Regions from separate parts of the Shewanella spartinae genome, predicted to be linked through region 2. Evidence: predicted binding sites of a transcription regulator. Region 2 holds the regulator's gene; each other region holds the start of a gene.
What was found. The regulator NrdR, encoded in region 2, represses ribonucleotide reductase genes. The targets are predictions, from matches to a motif close to AAACACNANATNTNGTGTTT.

Region 1: the regulator NrdR is predicted to act here: its motif matches at 1,824-1,843, upstream of nrdD (anaerobic ribonucleoside-triphosphate reductase).
Region 3: the regulator NrdR is predicted to act here: its motif matches at 2,093-2,112, upstream of nrdA (class 1a ribonucleoside-diphosphate reductase subunit alpha).

Annotation. Positions count from the first base shown of each region.
Region 1 is NZ_CP080418.1:2,910,262-2,913,542, forward strand. It holds gene nrdD (anaerobic ribonucleoside-triphosphate reductase) at 1-1,792, opposite strand, end outside; gene K0I31_RS12775 (hypothetical protein) at 2,043-2,780, opposite strand; gene rssA (patatin-like phospholipase RssA) at 2,987-3,281, opposite strand, start outside.
Region 2 is NZ_CP080418.1:1,367,659-1,370,939, forward strand. It holds gene glyA (serine hydroxymethyltransferase) at 1-1,188, shown strand, start outside; gene nrdR (transcriptional regulator NrdR) at 1,313-1,786, shown strand; gene ribD (bifunctional diaminohydroxyphosphoribosylaminopyrimidine deaminase/5-amino-6-(5-phosphoribosylamino)uracil reductase RibD) at 1,824-2,984, shown strand; gene K0I31_RS06010 (riboflavin synthase) at 2,991-3,281, shown strand, end outside.
Region 3 is NZ_CP080418.1:2,251,757-2,255,037, forward strand. It holds gene nrdA (class 1a ribonucleoside-diphosphate reductase subunit alpha) at 1-1,961, opposite strand, end outside; gene K0I31_RS10055 (HAD family hydrolase) at 2,464-3,183, opposite strand; gene ubiG (bifunctional 2-polyprenyl-6-hydroxyphenol methylase/3-demethylubiquinol 3-O-methyltransferase UbiG) at 3,176-3,281, opposite strand, start outside.

The sequences.
Region 1 (3,281 bases), 1.5 Mb from region 2:
CCGGATAAGGCTGCTCGAAATCCAACTTATCGTAGGGATTCACCTTCTTCTCCACATCCAGGTGGAAGCTGTTGGTGTAGTAGCCGCGATCCGTTACGCCGTCGATCACCCCAAAGGCCTCGGTATCTAGCTTGCAGAAGCGGCTACACAGGTTCTCGCTCGGTGTGCTGTAGAGGCTGAAGCCATAGCCCGACTCCTCGCGCCAACGCACGGTCGCCGCCTTGAGGTGCTCGATAATGGCAAGCGCCTTGGCGCGCAGGGCCTCGCTGTCATACACATGGGTCTCATTGCCGTAGAGGGCATTGATGGTCTCATGCAGGCCGATATAACCCAGGGAGATAGAAGCGCGGCCATTCTTAAAGATGCCGCTGATCTCATCATCCGCGCGCAGACGCACGCCACAGGCGCCTTCCATATAAAGAATTGGTGCCACCCTCGCCTTCACGCCTTGTAGACGCTCGATGCGCGTGTCCAGGGCGCGGCGGGCCACGGCCAGACGTTCATCAAGCAGCTGATAGAAGCGGGTCTCGTCGCCCTTAGCCTCGATTGCGATTCGCGGCAGGTTCAGGCTGACCACGCCAAGGTTATTACGCCCTTCGTGCACCAGCTCGCCCTCCTCCTCGTAGGTGCCGAGGAAGCTGCGACACCCCATAGGCGTCTTAAAGGAGCCAGTGACCTTTTCCACCTGCTCATAGTTGAGGATATCGGGGTACATGCGCATCGACGCACACTTGAGCGCCATCTGCTTAATATCATAGTTGCAGTCACCCGCCTTGTGGTTGATGCCATCGCGAATGGCGAAGACCAACTTAGGGAAGACCGCCGTCTTACGGTTCTTACCCAGGCCCGTCATGCGCACCTTCATCATGGATGACTGAATGAGGCGCGACTCCCAGGAGGTACCCAGGCCGAAGCCGAAGGTGACGAAAGGCGTCTGGCCGTTGGCGGTATGCAGAGTGTTGACCTCATACTCCAGCGACTGGAAGGCGTCGTGACACTCTTTCTCTGTCTGCGCCGTGGCAAAAGCCTTGGCATCTGTGATCCCCCAGGTCAGCGCGACCTGATAGTGTTTGTCATAGCTCTTGGCGACGAAAGGCGCGAGCACCTCGTCGATACGGTTGATAGTGGTGCCGCCATAGATATGGCTGGCCACCTGAGCGATGATCTGCGCCGTAACCGCAGTCGCAGTCGAGATAGACTTAGGGGTCTCGATCTCGGCGTTGCCCATCTTGAAACCATGGGTCAACATGTCGGCCAGATCGATCAACATACAGTTAAACATGGGGAAGAAAGGCGCATAGTCGAGATCGTGATAATGGATCTCACCCGACTCATGGGCCGCCACCACATCCTTAGGCAGAATATGGCGTGTGGCATAGTGTTTGGCCACAATGCCCGCCAGCAGATCACGCTGGGTCGGGATCACCTTGGAATCTTTGTTGGCGTTCTCGTTCAGCAGCGCCGCGTTACTCTGCTCGACCAAGCCACGGATCTCGCGGTTGAGACGGCTGCTCAACTCTCGATGGATATCCCTGTCGTGGCGATACTCGATATAGACCCTGGCGAGTTGCTTATAGGGGCCTTCCATCAACTGGTTTTCGACCGCATCTTGCAGGTCGTGAATATCCACCTGCTCGAGTTCGGCCACCGACTGGCGTACTTGTAGGGCCACCTCGGTGGCATAGGCAACATCATCAATACCTGCCGAACTTGCTGCAGCAACCACTGCATCTCGAATCCTTGTTTCGTCAAAAGGCGTGCGGTAACCATCCCGCTTAATAACCACTGGCATTGTTCAATATCTCCTCAAGTAACGGCCAAATTAACACCATATATAGTGTTAATATAGACGATGAACACAATATGTAGCGCATTAAGCTACAAGTTAGGCTCAAGTACCTTGATCCAGATCATTAATTTGCGGATGGAATTTTGTGACACAAGATTACTGCCAACTGGGCCACTTATCGTTAAAACTTGCCTTGACCCAGTCGGCAAAGGGAGCTAGATGCGGGATAAAAATGGGACAAGCTGTGAATAAATTACGTAATTCGTTTAGATAGTGCCAGATAACGCTGTATTTGCCCGGAAGCCTGTTGCGAACTTCCCGATGCGGCGGCCAATTGCATGGTGGATTTAAGCCCCTGCCACATCTCCTTGTCTCTGCTCGTCAGACCGTTATCGCCCTGTACAAACACCGACAGCTGGGCCGATACCCGCGCCGCCTTCTGGCTCAGTCCCTGACTGTCGAGGCTGTCCATCTGCTTGAGCACAGACTCGGCGTCATCGAGCATGGCAATCATCACGCTATCAGGTTTACTCTCCTTGAGCTGCTCGCGCTGGCTGGCGATAAAGTCGAGCAGCGACGGCTGCGAGCCATCACCCCTTGGGATCTCAAAGCCCGCCTGGCTCAGGCGATTAAGCTGATTTTCCGACAAGATGCCGTCCTGATACAGACGCTGAATTAACTTGGGAATATCGCCGATGCCAAATTGCCCTTTGGAAAAGAAGTCTTTGGCCATCGCCTCTATCTTCTGCGCCCGCTCCGCCCTTGGCGAGAGAAATACCGCCTCTTGGGGGATATCTGGTCCTGTCGTTTGCACCTTGGATCTTTGATTTGACAGGGTCACCTTGTCACTGGCCGATGAGCCGTCGACATCGCGTGCGCCATTTCCATGTGTATCAGGGCCATGTGCTTCTTGGCCGTGTGTTTCTAGGCCATAACTGTTAGCGATCAGATTGGCTTGTGAACCATTAATGGCCTGGCTGATTGAATTCATTGTCAATTTTTCGACTACTGCAGAGAACTATTCCTGCAAGCAGCAAAAACCAGGCCAAAGCTCCTAGCCACAGCTCCTAAAGAGACAAGCCTTAAGGAATGTTAGCCGTTTATTTAAACAACTCCTGTTTATAAGGACTGACGCCTAAGGGCTAACAACTATGCACTCACGCCTAAAGACTATTACTTAGACTATTACTCAGGCTATCAGTGACGCTCCAGCTCATCGATACGGGCGCGGATGATATGAGCCACCTGCCTCACCGCCTCTTGCCCCGCCTCGATCGCCTCGCCCGCGCGGTGGAACTCCATGGTACCAATCTCCATCACATTAGGGGTGATCAGGATATCCGGCGGATCTCCCATCAGGCGCACCCGCTTGTGGCGCTGCTCCAGGATATCCATCGACTGGGACATCACAGCCAACATGCCTGGCTCACTGCGATTGCCAAGGGAAAACTTATCGGTCAAGCCGCTGACATAATCCCGTCCCCGGGCCAGG
Region 2 (3,281 bases):
ACTCGTCGTCAAGAAGAGCACATCGAGCTAATCGCCTCGGAGAACTACACCTCTCCTCGCGTGATGGAGGCTCAAGGTTCTCAGCTTACTAACAAGTACGCCGAAGGCTATCCTGGCAAGCGTTACTACGGTGGTTGTGAACATGTCGACATCGTCGAGAACCTGGCCATCGAACGCGCCAAGGAACTTTTCGGTGCGACCTATGCTAACGTTCAGCCTCACTCCGGCTCACAGGCTAACAGCGCAGTCTACATGGCGCTACTGCAACCAGGCGATACCGTTCTGGGTATGAACCTGGCTCACGGCGGTCACCTGACGCACGGCTCTCCAGTAAACTTCTCTGGCAAGCTGTACAACATAGTTCCTTACGGCATCGACGAGTCTGGCAAGATCGACTACGACGAGATGGAGTGTCTGGCCGTTGAGCACAAGCCTAAGATGATGATCGGTGGTTTCTCTGCCTATTCTGGTATCGTCGACTGGGCGCGCATGCGTGAAATCGCCGACAAGATTGGCGCTTACCTGTTTGTCGACATGGCTCATGTTGCAGGTCTTATCGCCGCCGGTGTCTATCCAAACCCAGTACCACACGCACACGTGGTGACTTCTACTACTCACAAGACCCTAGCCGGTCCTCGCGGCGGTATTATCCTGTCTGCGGCGAACGATGAAGACCTGTACAAGAAGCTGAACTCTGCGGTATTCCCAGGTGGTCAGGGTGGTCCTTTGATGCACGTTATCGCCGGTAAGGCGGTAGCCTTCAAGGAAGCGCTGTCTCCTGAGTTCAAGGAATATCAACAGCAGGTAGTGGTTAACGCCAAGGCGATGGCTAACACCTTCATCGAGCGCGGTTTCGATGTGGTTTCTGGCGGAACCGAAAACCACCTGTTCCTGCTGGATCTGATCGCTAAAGATATCACAGGTAAAGATGCCGATGCGGCGTTGGGCCGTGCCAACATCACGGTAAACAAGAACTCAGTACCTAACGACCCACGTTCACCTTTCGTGACCTCGGGCCTGCGTATCGGTTCGCCAGCCATCACACGTCGTGGCTTCAAAGAAGCTGAAGCGGTTGAGCTGACCAACTGGATCTGTGATGTGTTAGATGACATCAACAACGAAGCCACTATCGAGCGCGTGAAGAACCAGGTGCTTGAATTGTGCGCTAAGTTCCCTGTTTACGGTTAACCTTAAGGGGTAAATCGGGTAAACTCCGATGGCCGCTACTGATTTAATATTGGTAGCGGCCATTTTTGTATCTATTTCAAGGGAAAGCTCCCCAAGATACCGATTAGCATTTGCTGGAGGCTCAATGCATTGTCCGTTTTGCAGCGCAACCGACACTAAGGTGATCGATTCTCGTCTGGTGGCCGATGGTCATCAGGTGCGTCGTCGCCGCGAGTGTCTGCTTTGCCACGAGAGATTTACCACCTTCGAAGGCGCCGAACTGGTGATGCCGCGTGTGGTTAAACAAGATGGCAGTCGCCAACCCTTCGACGAAGACAAGCTGCGTGGCGGCATGCTGAGGGCGGTCGAGAAACGCCCGGTGTCGATGGACGAGATAGAGCAGGCGCTAAGCAAGATCAAATCGACCCTGAGAGCCACGGGCGAGCGCGAAGTGACCTCTAAGATGATAGGTAACCTGATGATGGATCACCTGGTCAACCTCGATAAGGTGGCCTATATCCGCTTCGCCTCTGTGTACCGCGCCTTCGAAGATGTCTCCGAGTTCGGCGAGGCGATTGCCAAGTTGCAAAACGATAAGAGCAAGTCGGGTAAGTCGTAATCGATGCGTATCGGGCTTCCCCAATTATTCTCAAGAGATGGCGATGAGCATGGCCTGGTCCAAATTTGATTCCCAGATGATGGCGCGTGCCATCCAGTTGGCCCGCAAGGGGCAATACACCACCAGTCCCAACCCTAATGTCGGCTGTGTAATAGTCCAGGGAGAGACCCTGGTGGGCGAAGGATTTCATATCGCCGCCGGCGGCCCTCACGCCGAGGTGCATGCGCTGCGTATGGCCGGCGATAAGGCCAAAGACGCCACCGCCTACGTAACCTTAGAGCCCTGTAGCCACTATGGCCGCACGCCCCCCTGCGCCGAGGCGCTGATCAAGGCTGAGGTTTCCCGCGTGGTGGTGGCGGTGACCGACCCTAATTCTCAGGTGTCAGGTCGTGGCATCAAGATGCTTCAAGATGCAGGCATTGAGGTCGAGGTGGGTCTGCACCAGGAAGAGGCCGCAGCACTTAACCCAGGCTTCATGAAGCGGATGCGCAGCGGCCTGCCTTGGGTCGGCATCAAGCTTGCCGCCAGCTTGGATGGTAAGACGGCGCTCTCTAACGGCGTCTCAAAGTGGATCACAGGTCCAGAGGCGCGCCGTGACGTGCAGCGCATGCGCGCCCGTTTCGATGCCGTCGTGACCGGCATAGAGACGGTACTGGCCGACGACCCTAGCCTGAATGTACGTCATCAGGAGCTGGGCAGCCTGGGCGAGCAGTTAACCGAGGTCGATATTCGTCAGCCACTTCGCGTGGTGCTCGACTCCCGTGCGCGCCTAAGTGCCAAGGCTAAACTGTTTGAGACACAATCCCCCGTGCTGCTGGTGAGCTGTCAGCCCTATCCCGAGGCCGTGGCGAGCGCCTGGCCTGAGCATGTGAGTCAGTTGCAACTGCCGAGTGACAATGGGCAGGTGCCACTAAAGGCGCTGCTGGAACATCTGGGATCTCAGCTTAACAGCGTGATGGTCGAGGCTGGGGCGACCCTGGCCGGCGCCTTCATGGCGCAGGGGCTGGCAGACGAGCTGGTGCTGTATCAGGCGCCGAAAATCTTAGGCGGCCATGGCCGTAACCTGCTGGCACTGCCGGACTATACTGAGATGACGCAGCTGCCCGCGCTCAAGCTTTGCGACGAGCGTGCGATCGGGGCCGACAGACGCCTCACCTTTCAATTGAGTCACAATCATTTACCGAGCGATAAAGAGTAGTTAGTCATGTTTACTGGGATCATCGAGGCTGTTGGCAGCCTGAGAAAAATTGAGCGTCGCGACGATGATATTCGCCTGACGGTGGCTAGCGGCAAGCTGGATTTAAGTGACGTTAAACTCGGTGACAGTATCGCCACCAATGGCGTGTGTCTGACCGTAGTCGAGCAGATGGCCGACGGCTATGTGGCCGATATCTCAGCCGAGACCGTGGCCCTTACCGGCTTTGCCCATTATCAGGTGGGGCAGAAGGTTAATCTGGAAAAGGCGGTGACGCCGACGACCCGCCTTGGCGGTCAT
Region 3 (3,281 bases), 880 kb from region 2:
TGCTTGAGCTGACCATCCTTACTCGCCTTAACGCTGATCAGGCCACGTGGCGGCTCGATACCGTTAGTCGCGTTAGAGATCTGCGATGAGGTCTCAGATGGCATCAGGGCTGACAGGGTCGAGTTACGCAGGCCGTGAGTCTTGATCTCTTCACGCAGGGTTTCCCAATCCATGTGTAATGGCTCGTCACAGATCTTATCGAGGTCACGCTTGTAGGTATCGATAGGCAGGATACCTTTGGCATAGTTGGTCTCGTGGAAGGCAGGGCAGGCGCCTTGCTCTTTCGCTAGATTCATCGAGGCCTTCAGCAGATAGTACTGGATCGCTTCGAAGGTCTTGTGAGTGATGCCGTTGGCGCTGCCGTCTGAGTAGCGCACGCCTTCTTTAGCCAGGTAGTTAGCAAAGTTGATCACGCCTATACCCAGGGTACGACGGTTCATCGAGCCCTTGTGCGCCGAGACGATTGGGTAGTCCTGATAGTCGAGTAGGCTATCGAGCGCGCGCACGGCCAAATCGGCCAGGCTTTCCAGCTCATCAAGTTTCTTGATGGCACCCAGGTTCAACGCAGATAGGGTACACAGGGCGATCTCACCATCGGGATCGTCGATGTTGTTCAGCGGTTTGGTCGGCAATGCGATCTCAAGACACAGGTTCGACTGACGTACAGGGGCAACCTTAGCGTCGAACGGGCTGTGGGTATTACAGTGATCGACGTTTTGAATATAGATACGACCGGTAGAGGCACGCTCCTGCATCATCAGGGAGAAGAGTTCTACCGCCTTGATCTGCTTCTTACGAATGCTCTCATCTTGCTCATACTTCACATACAGACGCTCGAACTCTGCCTGATCTTCGAAGAAAGCATCGTACAGGCCTGGTACGTCTGATGGACTGAATAGAGTGATCATGCCACCCTGGATAAGACGTTGGTACATCAGCTTGTTCAGCTGCACGCCGTAGTCCAGGTGACGGATACGGTTATCTTCGACGCCGCGGTTGTTCTTAAGTACCAGCAGAGACTCTACTTCCAGGTGCCACATAGGATAAAAGAGGGTTGCCGCACCGCCGCGCACGCCACCTTGAGAGCAAGATTTCACCGCCGTCTGGAAATACTTATAGAAAGGCAGACAGCCTGTGTGGAACGCTTCGCCGCCGCGAATTGGACTACCCAGCGCGCGAATACGACCTGCGTTGACCCCTATGCCCGCTCGTTGCGACACATACTTCACAATAGAAGAGGCGGTCGCATTGATTGAGTCTAAGCTGTCGCCACACTCGATCAGTACGCAAGAGCTGAACTGACGTGTCGGTGTACGCACACCTGACATGATAGGTGTAGGTAGCGAGATCTTAAAGGTCGAGGTCGCGTCATAGAAATCTTTAACGTACTGAAGACGCGTCTCTCTCGGGTAGTTGGCGAACAGACAAGCCGCTACCAGAATATAGAGGAACTGCGCACTCTCGTAGACTTCGTGAGTCACACGGTTTTGAACCAGGTACTTACCTTCCAACTGCTTAACCGCAGCATAAGAGAAGTTCATGTCGCGCCAGTGGTCGATATAGCTGTCGAGTGTATCTAACTCCTCGCGGCTATAGTCGTTCAGAATATGCGTGTCATATTTACCCAGCTCAACCAACTTCACCACATGGTCGTAAAGCGAAGGCGGCTCAAACTGGCCGAAGGCTTTCTTACGCAGGTGGAAAATGGCCAGACGCGCAGAAAGGAACTGATAGTCTGGTGACTCTGGCGAGATAAGGTCGGCAGCGGCCTTAATAATGGTTTCGTGGATCGCTTCAGTTGGGATTCCATCATAGAACTGAAGGTGTGAACGTAATTCGACTTCCGATACTGAGACGTTATTCAGTCCTTTGGCCGCCCAAGTGATCACTCGGTGGATCTTATCGAGATCGATGGTTTCACGTTCGCCACTGCGCTTCGTGACTTGCATATTGCTGTTCATTGAAGATAAGCCTTGAATTAAATATCGCTGGGAGGGAAAACTCCGCCCTACGTTTCCATGTAAAAACAATCGAAGATGTTAAAAAAAGTACCTGAGCACTACTGCAGTTCTAGTGGCTTCGACCGCCGCCCATACACAAGATATGGTGTTTTTTCTTTTATAGGATACAAGATAGTGAGGTTGGTGGGATATTGCAAGCGGGTTTTTAGGGGACAAGTTGTGGATATCTTGGGGGTAAACCAAAGGGTTAGTAACGGCTTACCTTTAACCCTTGTTTTCAATTACGATAGCACCGGCGGGTCAAGTTTTAGGCGACTGATTCGCCCTATCATGAAAGCTAAAATATTGGCCAGATCCTGAGGATCTTTTTACGCCGAAAAAGGATCGCGATCTCAGCTTCGACGACTTTTTACTGACACGTCACACGCTCTAGCACCAGAGCGCGTGATGCATCTCATTTAATTGTGACTTAACCGTGACTTATGCACGACTTAACCGCCACTTAGTCCTGTCTTAGGAGTTCAAGCACGGCGACTGGTGTGTTGAAGCCAAAGTCGTGGGGCCAGAGGTGCGCCTCATCATTGTTTCCAATATAACCCCAATGGGCGATGCCCCCCAGCATGTCGCTATTGCGAGCAGCTTCTAGGTCTCGTTTGGCATCACCTAGGTAGAGAATTCCCTGGCAGCTGACGCCAATTTGCGACGCCGCCAGACGCATAGGCGCCGGATGGGGTTTACTCTGAGTGGTGGAATCACCGCTGATGATGGCTGGCATCTTGTCGGCTAAATCAAGCCTGTGCAGCAAAGGCCTCGCGAAACGCGCCGCCTTATTGGTGACGACACCGAAGGGAATGCGTTGCTCGCTAAGGTGCTCGAGCAGGGAACTCATGCCATCGAAAAGCTTGGCCTCTTGGCCGTTAACATTATGGTAGTGCTCAAGCAGCGCCTGCTGGACGGCCGCTTTTTCCTCATCATTAAGATGAGGCTGGGCGGCGTTAACTAATGCCAGGCTGCCATGGGAGGCGGCAAAGCGAATATCTTCCAGTCGTTGGCTCGGCAGTCCAAAATCATTTAGCGCCAGGTTAAGCGCCAGCACAAGATCCGGCGCCGTATCGACCAGGGTGCCATCGAGATCAAACAGCACTCCTTTTATTGGCCTAGTGGCAGTTCGCGTACCTTCAATCGTTTCAGCGTTAGCACCTGGCACGATTTGATCAGTCATCCTGCTTAACCGTGGCGATCATATAGTTAACTTCTAGCGACTTGGTGTAGCGGAAGATCTCCGTCAGCGGATTGTAGGTGATGCCGGTTGCATCGACG